Regions from separate parts of the Aneurinibacillus baijiui genome, predicted to be linked through region 2. Evidence: predicted binding sites of a transcription regulator. Region 2 holds the regulator's gene; the other holds the start of a gene.
What was found. The regulator CtsR, encoded in region 2, represses protease genes until heat stress. The targets are predictions, from matches to a motif close to ATGGTCAATAAAGGTCAAACA.
Positions count from the first base shown of each region.

Region 1: the regulator CtsR is predicted to act here: its motif matches at 2,711-2,731, upstream of clpP (ATP-dependent Clp endopeptidase proteolytic subunit ClpP).

Region 1 covers NZ_JBFTXJ020000015.1:83,219-88,833, forward strand. The annotation lists gene rpoN (RNA polymerase factor sigma-54) at 1-258, opposite strand, end outside; gene AB3351_RS20505 (CsbD family protein) at 557-763, opposite strand; gene AB3351_RS20510 (DUF2325 domain-containing protein) at 834-1,175, opposite strand; gene AB3351_RS20515 (alpha/beta hydrolase family protein) at 1,346-2,188, opposite strand; gene AB3351_RS20520 (hypothetical protein) at 2,216-2,458, opposite strand; gene clpP (ATP-dependent Clp endopeptidase proteolytic subunit ClpP) at 2,774-3,379, shown strand; gene AB3351_RS20530 (HPr family phosphocarrier protein) at 3,448-3,708, opposite strand; gene whiA (DNA-binding protein WhiA) at 3,773-4,714, opposite strand; gene AB3351_RS20540 (gluconeogenesis factor YvcK family protein) at 4,727-5,615, opposite strand, start outside.
Region 2 covers NZ_JBFTXJ020000022.1:5,556-11,170, reverse strand. The annotation lists gene AB3351_RS22755 (protein arginine kinase) at 1-795, opposite strand, end outside; gene AB3351_RS22750 (UvrB/UvrC motif-containing protein) at 808-1,332, opposite strand; gene AB3351_RS22745 (CtsR family transcriptional regulator) at 1,368-1,829, opposite strand; gene AB3351_RS22740 (HAD family hydrolase) at 2,000-2,704, opposite strand; gene pstB (phosphate ABC transporter ATP-binding protein PstB) at 2,824-3,573, opposite strand; gene pstA (phosphate ABC transporter permease PstA) at 3,594-4,472, opposite strand; gene pstC (phosphate ABC transporter permease subunit PstC) at 4,475-5,398, opposite strand; gene pstS (phosphate ABC transporter substrate-binding protein PstS) at 5,477-5,615, opposite strand, start outside.

The DNA of each region.
Region 1 (5,615 bases), on a different contig from region 2:
CGTTGCATTGGCACGCACATAGTCTTTCCAATCAATATCTGCTTGCTTATTCGTTTCCTTCTGCATCGTCAATTCTGCTGGCGTCATCTCCCGGTTCTTCTCTGTTAAATCAAGAATCGGATTCTCATTGGCCTGTTGTCGTAAGAAATCGAGCAAATCGACAGCGGAGTATTGGAGAATGGTTATTGCCTGTCGCAATTCAGGTGTCATCACTAACTTCAATGTCTGCTGCTGATATAAACCGAACCCCATTTGCATCGGGCATCACCTTCTTTTCTACGAACTTTTTCTCTTTTTCAATATTATATAACAATTCGCAATAAATTTCTCTAGCAAAAATCCTGCCAATCAAAAAAAATAAGGCATAGGATTTATTTCCTCTCTTTGTTTTTTTCCATTGCAGGACTTTAGCATCTTATTCATCACATAACATTTTTCATAAAAAAAGAGAAGTATTTTCCAATTAAACTCTTTACTCAACCAAAAGAAAAGGCAGAAGCCGTCTTTGGGCTTCTGCCTTTTCACTGTTGTTTATCTATGGTGTTCATCATTTCGATTAAATTCTGTCTCTACGCTCTGTTGCTTCATTGATACGGCGGGCTGCACGATCCTTCACTTCGCCGTACTCTTCTTGTATTTTACCTTTGGTTTTATCAACATTACCTTCTAGACGCGTACTTTCATCATCTGTCATTTCGCCCCACTGCTTTTTTGCTTCTCCCTTAACCTGATTCCATTTTCCCTTAAGTTTGTCGTCATTCATAGCTGTATCGCTCCTTTATTGAAGTTCGTATGGATGATTCTTCAGGTACCTGATGGAGATATATTACCTCTTACATAGTGGGTTGAAACGAACGATTCCTAGCACAAGGATGTTCACATCCCTCCTGCTGACATGCCATCATCTGCTCGAGACTGCATTCAAGGTGACTAACGGAACGCTTGGCGAAAACGATCGGTACATTCCGCTTTTTAGCATCAGCTTTTACTCGTTTGGCTAAGTTATGGTTTATGTAATCCGTAAATACAATGACACCCCTGACCAGCTGCGGCAGTGTATAGTTCTGGTCCTTCTTCTTTCTTCCTGAAACATGAATAAGCTTTCCTTCTAGCTTCTCTTCCAACAAAGCATTGATGTTCCCCAATCGGTCTGCTCCGATCACTACGTAGGCCATAGCATGTCCCTCCTTGTCTACAGTTTCCCTATAATTTGTTGCTCTTATCATACCCTATATGATAAAGATTATCAATATCATTTACCGCTTTTTCTTATAATTCCCCACAATCTTCATAATTAATTAAAAAAGCGGACGCATCCCTCGCTGCCCGCCTTTTGACTCTACTATTATAAATTCTCTTTAAAAAATCTTACGCTACTATCCAGCGCTTCGAGAAACTCCTTCGTGTCTTCTTTGTGCGGATGTACCATATTAAACGTATGTCCTGCATCTTCCACCCAATATAGTTCAGCCCGCCTCGCATGTTCCTTTAAGCTCTCTGCACCCTTGACTAACCGTGCAAAGTCTTCTCTTCCCTGTACGATCAATAGCGGTATCGTAAGCTCTGCTACACAATTCAGCAGGTCGTATTGGCGTGCATTCACATCCATATCATCAAACACGACTTTTTCAATCGGCATCTTCTGTCCGGTTCTTCCGTTTACCACATATCCGGCGCCCTCTTCCTCTGCTTGCTTGCGCACATCAGCACCGAAAATATCCACATGTGCAATACCATTCCATGTTACAATTGCCCGCACATTTTCAGGGTAGGAGGAAGCATACAGAATCGCATCTCCACCGCCCTTGCTATGACCTATAATGCCGATACGCTCCGCATCCATCCGGTCATACAGCGGCAGTTGACCATGCTTAATCTGCTGAATAATGAAATCAATATCTCCTAGTTCCTGCTGGTACGTATTACGTCCGAACTTCTCAAGCTCAGTAAAGTTTTCTACATCCTCTCCTATACCGTTACCTGAGAAGTTAAATGTAATTGCCGCGTAGCCTTTTTCGGCAAAATACTCACCCATACGGGGGAACATTCCCCAGTCTTTGAATCCTTTAAAACCATGACATATTAGTACGATGGGCTTTCGGCTATAATCCTGTGCATCATCCTTGATAAAAATATCGCCGCGAATCATCAAGCCTTCTTCTCTTGTCAGTGCAAACGATTGTTTCAAGAAAATCCCCTCGCATCCGTTGGTAGTTTAAGCGAAATGATCCGGAGCAATTTCAGGGTCATTATAAGAAGGAGGCGTACTTATTTTATGAATATCAAGCACATGCCGATTGTAAACAATGAGCTGCCGTCCTTCTTCGTATGTTTCAAATACGAATGCCCGGTTTTTTAACGTATATAGAATGCAGCCTGCTGCGCATACTACTTCTCCGTCCAGGTCGCTGTATGTTAATTGTACCATTTTTCCGATATATTCATCATATTGCATCATTGTTAAGACCCCTTTCACGCTGATAAATAGATAGCTATGCGAAATTTTATTTATTATCACACATTTTTTCTGTTCATGTTTCCTTTTCGACAAAGGTTCTAGCAAAGTCACATGAGTCGACAAAGCTTCCCTCCTAAGACTAACGTCCAGCCAAAAGGGAGATAGAACGGAAAAATGCCGAAAGTTACGTTTATGATGATTAATTTATGGGAAAAAAGCATATAACTGAAAAGAGTATAGTACACTGCTTTTCATTTGACCTTTATTGACCTTTGGTGTACTATAAAGATACATATACGAGAGGAGGAAATATTAGTGAACTTAATTCCTACAGTTATCGAACAAACGAATCGCGGTGAAAGAGCATACGATATCTATTCTCGTCTGTTAAAGGATCGGATTATTTTTCTCGGTACGGGAATCAATGATCAAGTAGCGAACAGCGTGGTAGCGCAACTTCTGTTCTTGGCTGCCGAAGATCCGGATAAAGATATTAGCGTCTACATCAATAGCCCAGGTGGTTCCATTACCGCAGGCATGGCAATCTATGATACCATGCAATTCATTAAGCCGGACGTATCAACCATTTGTGTAGGTATGGCCGCTTCAATGGGCGCCTTCCTCCTAACGGCCGGCGCGCCCGGAAAACGTTATGCGCTTCCGAACAGTGAAGTTATGATTCACCAACCACTTGGTGGAGCGCAGGGGCAAGCGTCCGATATTCAGATCGCTGCTACCCGTATTCTTAAGATGCGCGACTCATTGAACCGCATCATCGCCGATCGTTCTGGCCAGCCGCTTGAGCGTGTTGAGAAGGATACGGATCGTGACTATTTCATGAGCGCAGCAGAGGCGAAAGAATATGGCCTGATTGACCGCGTTATTGAAAGCCTCGGCAAAAAAGATCCTGATATACTGTAATCAAAATGACAAACACAGAAGCCCTGCTCACCATCATGGTAAGCAGGGCTTCTCTTTGTTGTTACAAACTATTCTTCACGTTGTACCATTTGTGCAAGGCTTTGTACTGCTTCCTCTGCGTCGGAACCTTCGGCGCTGATCGTAATCTCAACACCGCTTCCGACAGCAAGGCTCATCACTCCCATGATGCTTTTCGCGTTTACCTTTTTATCGTCTCTTGCGATAAACACGTCCGCCGCATAACGATTGGCTTCTTGGACGAAAAAAGCAGCCGGCCGCGCCTGCAGCCCGGTTCTTAATTTAACAACAACGCTTTCCTGCGCGTGCATAGTATGCTTCCCCACCCTCTACAACTGAATTTGTTCCATTATAACATGATTATAGGGTTTAAACTTATGATTTTGCTTCATTTTCTCGTAATTTCGCCGCGATTTCATTAATTTTTCGTAAACGATGATTAATACCAGATTTGCTTACCTTTCCACTTGGTACCATCTCTCCTAGTTCACTTAGGTTCATATCCCGATACTGCAGCCTCAACTCGGCTACTTCCCGTAGACGGTCCGGCAGATTCGCAAGCCCTAACTGCCTATCGATGAGCATAATATTCTCAATCTGCTGCATCGCTGCGGCCACCGTCTTATTCAAGTTGGCCATATCGCAATTATTCAGCCGGTTCGCGGAGTTTTTCATTTCTTTAACAATCCGGACATCTTCAAAGAAGAATAGCGCCTGATGCGCACCGATGATCCGCAGGAACTCGGCAATCTTCTCACCTTCTTTAATATACATAATATGCCCTTTTTTTCGCTCAATACGCCGGGAGTTTAATCCAAAATAATTGGCCAACTCGACCAAATCTTCACAATGCTCCTGATGAGAGGAGAAGACCTCTAAGTGATAACTGGAGGCTTCCGGATGGTTCACCGAGCCGCCAGCAAGAAAAGCACCGCGTAAATAGGAGCGCTTGCAGCAATCATCAGCAATGATATCAGCCGAAATACCGTAATGAAATGACCCCTCCCGCATAATACCCAGCTCTTCTAAAATCTCCATCGCTTTCTGCGGAATACGGACAATATATACGTTATTTTTTTTCAGTCTCATCTTTTTACGGACAAGAAGCTCTGCATGTATCTGAAAAATTCGTTTCACAAGCGAATAAATGCGGCGTGCAATCGCCGCATTTTCCGTCGAAATATCCAATACGAAGCGCTTGCCGCCGAACTGCAGCGAGCCGTTCATGCGAATCAACGCTGTAAGCTCGGCTTTACTGCAGCAATCAGGCGCTTCTAGTTGAGTCAGCTCTTTCTTTGTTTGCGCAGCAAAAGACATGCCGCTACCACCTCATTCTTTCGCACCGATTAGACCCATGATAATATCGCTTAGCTTGGCAGCATCGTGGCGTAAGAACTGATCGTATACCAGCAAATTCTCGGCAATAATCTTATACCCTTTTGCCGTTAATCGTTCTGGTGAATAGGTGACTGGCTCCGATCCTTTCTCCGCATACAATGCCTTTACCTCATCGCTAATCTCACCATTGTTTACAATAATATATTCAAACAACGAATTGCCTACATGGTCATGAATCGCTTGAATATGATCCCATGCCGCATAGCCATCCGTCTCGCCCGGCTGTGTCATTACATTACAGATATATGCCTTTACTGCCTTGCTCTCCCGGATTGCTTCTACGATCCCAGGGACAAGCAGATTGGGCAGTACACTCGTATATAAGCTGCCCGGTCCAATGAGAATGACATCTGCATCTGCCAGTGCTTGAACGGCTTCAGCAAGCGGCTCTACACCTTCATCAATAAATACGCGCTTAATACGCTTACCGGCTTTTGGAATAATGGACTCTCCAGATACGATCATTCCATCCTGCATTTCCGCATGCAGGACAATGGAGTGGTTCGCTGCCGGAAGTACACGGCCGCGAACTGCAAGAACCTGACTTAGTTGTTCAATGGCTGCCACGAAGTCACCCTCACTGATCTCTGTGAGCGCAGCAATCAATAGATTGCCGATCGAATGGCCGGCAAGTCCGTTCCCCCCAATAAACCGGTGCTGAAGCAGGCTCTCTAAAAGCGGCTCCGTATCTGCAAGCGCAATCAACACATTCCGGACATCACCCGGTGGCGGCATCCTAAGTTCAGAACGCAGCCTTCCCGAGCTTCCGCCATCATCTGCTACCGTTACAATGGCTGTAATGTCAATCGGCTGTTTTTTT
Region 2 (5,615 bases):
CAGGCGATGATTCTGCAATAGATTATGGCGGGCTGCACGTTCTCGTTCAATAATCTGCCGGGTTACGCTTGTAAGATTCTCAATAATTTCTTCCTCGGATTGTCCGAGTGTCACCTGATTGGAAACCTGGAATAAATTTCCGACAGCTTCACTGCCCTCTCCGTAAAGCCCTCTTACCACCAAGCCAAGCTGATTAATTGCAGATAAAATATGATTGATCTGCTGGGTCATTACAAGACCCGGAAGGTGAAGCATAACCGAAGCGCGTATACCTGTTCCTGCATTCGTCGGGCAGCTGGTAAGAAACCCGCGTCGTTCATCAAAAGCAAAGTTGACATGCCTCTCGAAGCTATCATCAATGCGATCCGCCGTCTCCCAGGCTTCTCTTAGCTGTAGACCGGAGAACAGACATTGGATACGAAGATGATCTTCTTCATTAACCATAATGCTGATGGCTTCATTTTCGCTTAAGATAACAGCACCCTTCCTTGAATCGGAAAGAAGATTCGGGCTGATCAAATGCTTCTCCATCAGTACACGCCGTTGAAGATTGGTCAATGCATCCATCCGGATCATCTCAAAGCGCTCGTTCGTCGCAAACGCTTCATCTTCCATCGCCTTCTCAACCTGTTCAAGAATCTGCTCAAGCTGTGAGTCGGTGGCAAGCAATGGAAACGGATGATCACACAGGTTACGCGCCAGCCGCACGCGGCTGCTGATGGCAATATCGGCATCCGCCCCATCGCCATTCATCCATTCGCTTACTGCGTTTGATATAAACTTCTGGAAAGACATGCGTTTTCCCTCCTACAAATCTGCGATTTGCTGTTCTAATTCGCGGATTCGGTCCCGAACCTTTGCCGCCTCCTCGAATTCTTCGCGCTCAATGTATGTTCTCATCTCATCTTTTAGCTCAGAGACTTCTTTTTTGAGCTTGATTGTACCGCCCGAACGCTCCGGCACTTTCCCGCTATGATGGGTATTACCGTGTATGCGGCGAAACAGAGGGTCTAGCTTCTCTTCAAATGCTTTATAGCAATTGCTGCACCCAAAACGCCCGCTCTTGCTGAACTGAGCATAGGTTAGTCCGCACGTATCACAACGCAGCGGAGTCTCCTGCTGAACCTTAAACGCATTCATACTTGGCTCCGACTGCTGATTCAGCAGGCCTGATAAAAGATGGTGAATGGAAAAGTTGTTCATACCCCCAGAAAACATGTCGCCCTTCTCCTGCGCGCACACCTCGCAAAGGTGAAACTCGTTTTTCTCACCATTGACGATTTTCGTAAAGTGCAGCGTGGCCGGACGCTGATGGCATTCTTGGCATATCATATGCACTTCCCTCCCGAATACACATAATTCTATGGCTAATAAATGAAAATCGCGGTTAACATCGCTCGAAGAATGTCCGCACGGAGCTGATCGCGAATCGGTACCGGCACGCTGGAGATGACCTTTCCACACGCCGCTTTCATCATCTGCATTTCTTTAGGTGAAATGATACCTTCCTCTCGCAATCTTTCAATAATATTGTCACAGGCCGCTGACGTTATACTCTCTCCGATCACTTCCATAAGCATAGAATAGAACCGCTTATGATCAATGATCTCGACCTTACGGATGCGAATATATCCGCCTCCGCCCCGTTTGCTCTCTACAAGATAGCCTTTCTCGACCGTAAACCGGGTGCTGATTACATAGTTAATCTGTGAAGGCACGCATTGGAACTTATCAGCTAATTCGCTGCGCTGGATTTCTACCGCTCCACTGCTGCTCTGCTGAAGAATCTTCTTCAGATGCTGTTCAATAATATCCGATATGTTCCGCATGTACACACCTCCCCGCCGGCTTCTGACTTTGACTTTCTTTGACTTTAATTATAATAATCCTTATGTAAAAATGCAAGGTGCTCCTACTTTTTATTCTTGACCTAAATTTTCATTTATATTCTTATCTACCCTCTTTTTGGCGTTTATAACAAAAAAACCTGAAGCAAACTTCACTTCAGGTCTCTTGCATATTTATCTACAAGCGAAAGAATTTGAGAGAAGGATGTGACACACTCGTCCGCTTCATCCAGCTCTCCGTCGGAAGCAAATCCGAAGTCACAAGCAATGGTGTAGAGACCGTTCACCTTCCCTGCTTCAACATCCGAGTGGCGATCACCGATCATAACGGCATGTTGAATACGATAGTCAGCAAGCAGTTTTGCTACAAGGTCATTCTTCGTCTTCGTCTGAAAACGTCCTGCGCTGTATAAATCAGTAAAAAGATGAGTAAGACCCGTGTTCTCCACTACGGCTTCAATGTATGCTTCTTCTCCATTGCTGACGACAAATACCGGGATACCTCGTTGGGTAAGATTCTCCAGCACATGTATTACATGATCATACAGCTTGCCTTCCTTACGCTTCAGCCGCTCTACCTCATATTCAAGCATCAGCGTATTCGCCTTCTCTTTCACTTCATCAGAAGCACCAGGCATAAGCGTATTCCAGATCTGTTCCACCGTCATACCGAAGACATTTAGGATTTGTTCGCGTGTCGGTACCTCTCCTTCATACAATCCCTCCCGCTTCAAATGCTCAAAAGCATCCGCAGCGGCCGGTAGCGCCACATTCTCTGTCTGGAGCAGGGTACCGTCCATATCAAAAAACACTGCTAACTCAATCGTACCTACAGAAGACTTTATCACTTCTGTCATTAGTCATCCTCCTTTATGCAGTAGTGTGTCTTACATCATCATCGTAGCGAGATTTATTGTAGCAAATAAAAGAGTTGGACTCAAAGACAAGAACTGAGCAGTGCCGAAACGCACCTCTTCTAGCCGAAACGTCCGGTAATATAGTCTTCTGTACGTTTATCCTGCGGATTGGTAAAGATCGTCTCTGTCTGATCGAATTCAATCATTTCTCCAAGCAGGAAGAATGCGGTGTGATCGGAGACGCGTGCTGCCTGCTGCATATTATGCGTGACGATAATAATTGTATACTTCTTCTTCAATTCAAAAAGTAACTCTTCCACTTTCTGCGTGGAGATAGGATCTAGCGCTGAAGTAGGTTCGTCCATCAATACAACTTCCGGTTCTACCGCCAGCGTACGGGCGATACACAAGCGCTGCTGCTGTCCGCCGGATAACCCCATGGCATTTTTGTTTAACCGATCTTTAACTTCGTTCCATAGACCGGCCTGCATCAAGCAACGCTCTACAATTTCATCAAGTTTCTTCTTATTTCTAAAACCATTGATCCTTAGTCCCGCTGCAACATTCTCATAGATCGACATGGTCGGAAATGGGTTGGGCTTCTGAAATACCATACCAACCTGCTGTCGAATGGTAACAGGATCCTTATCCGAGCTATAAATATTCTGTCCCTCAAGCAACAGTTCACCCTCTACCCTGGCTCCTTCAATGACTTCATGCATACGATTAATGGCGCGCAGGAATGTCGACTTCCCGCACCCGGAAGGTCCGATGAACGCCGTTACTTTATTCTTTTCAATCGACATGTTGATATCTTTAATCGCATGAAAATCTCCATACCATAAGTTCAAACCTTTTGCCTCAATCATTGATCTCCACCTCGTATATTCTATCGCTTTCTCGTAATTAGACGCGCAGATACATTCAACACAAGAACAATTAGAATCAGCGTTAACGCTCCGGCCCATGCCTGCGCCTGCCATTCTTTATATGGGGAAATGGCGTAATTGAACACCAGTACCGGCATCGAGGCAATCGGTTCATTGAGCGATTGGTTCCAATACATATTTCCGAATGCCGTAAAGAGCAGCGGAGCCGTTTCTCCTGAGACGCGGGCGACCGCAAGCATAATACCCGTAATGATTCCGCGGAGCGCAGTCGGCAGGATAATGAGCATAATCACCCGCCATTTCGGAATACCAAGCGCAAGTCCAGCTTCACGAATATGGTTCGGTACCAGCTTCAGCATCTCTTCCGTTGTGCGGGTTACCGCAGGAATCATAATAAAGGCGAGCGCCACACCGCCAGCATAGGCGGAGAATCCACCCATTGAAAGAACGACCAAGGCATATACAACGATACCAACAACAATGGACGGCACGCCGAGCATAATATCTGTTAAAAACGATACAAGCTTGCCAAAACGATTGCGGCCATACTCGGATAAGAAGATCCCGGCCATTAAACCTACCGGTACGCCAATTGCTGAGGCAATACCGATCAGTGTAAAGGTTCCGAGTATCCCATTTGCCATTCCGCCCCCGATCTCGCCCGGAGGAGCCGGAAGTTGTGTGAAAAACGATAGGCTTAAGGCTGGGAGGCCTTTCACAATCACGTAACCAAGAATTCCAAATAATGGGGTAAGAGCAAGCAGCATGCTTATAATCGTAAGACCCACCATAAATTTGCTGAAGGCACGACGGCGTCCCAGATTGGCGCGTAACTGATTGGCATTTTGCTTTCTTACACTCTCTAATACACTTTCCATGCTTATTTCGCCTCCTGTACGCCTCTAGACGTCGACCATACGAGAACACGCGCGATAATATTTACCAGCAGTGTAACTGCAAACAAGAGGAATCCAATTTCGATTAATGTCGACAGGTAAATATCAGAGGAGGCTTCATTAAACTCATTCGCAATGACACTCGCCATCGTATAGGCGGGATCAAATATAGAATCCGGAACTTCCGGTTTATTTCCAATCACCATCGTCACAGACATTGTCTCACCAATTGCGCGGCCTAGGCCGATAATCATCGCGCCCAGAATGCCGGAGCGAGCATACGTAAGGACAGCTGTACGGATCATTTCCCATTTCGTAGCGCCAAGAGCCAGTGCCGCTTCACGCTGTGCATCAGGTACAACGGACAGCACTTCACGCGAAATAGAAGCGATCGTTGGAATAATCATAATGGCTAGAATAACACCTGCCGTGAACATGCCCACCCCAAAGGATGGACCAGCAAAGAATGGAATAAATGTTCCAAGCGTATTAATAAACACCGGTGCGATATACTCGCGAATGATGGGGCCTAGGACAAAGATGCCCCATAAACCATATACAATCGAAGGAATAGCAGCCAAAAGCTCAATAAGAAATCCTACAATATCACGAAACCATTTCGGAGCGATCTCCACAAGGAAAATCGCGATGCCTATGCTGATAGGCGTTGCGATGGCAAGAGCCAGAAGCGAAGAAACAATCGTACCGTAGATAAACGGCCAGGCACCGAATTCCTCCATCACCGGGTCCCAGTCTGAACTAAAGAGGAAGTTGAAGCCGTATTTTGCAAAGGAAAAGCTCGAGCCACGGAACATCTCCCATACCATGAGACCGAGCATAGCGATAATCGAACAGCCAAAAACATATGCGATTGCTTTAAACAATTGATCTCCGTATCTTTTCTTCAAGGATTACACTCCCATTCTCTTGAAAAAAGCGGCAAAAAACTCCTCAGAGTTTTTTGCACGCTCCCTCCGTCTTCCTTCTTATTTCAGAATCGGTTGACCGTCTACTTTTACTTTTTTCAGTTGCGCTACGCACTTATCCTGCAGTTCTTGCGGCAGCGGAGCATATTGCAGATCAGCAGCATATTTCTGACCATCTGTAACTGACCACTGGAGCATT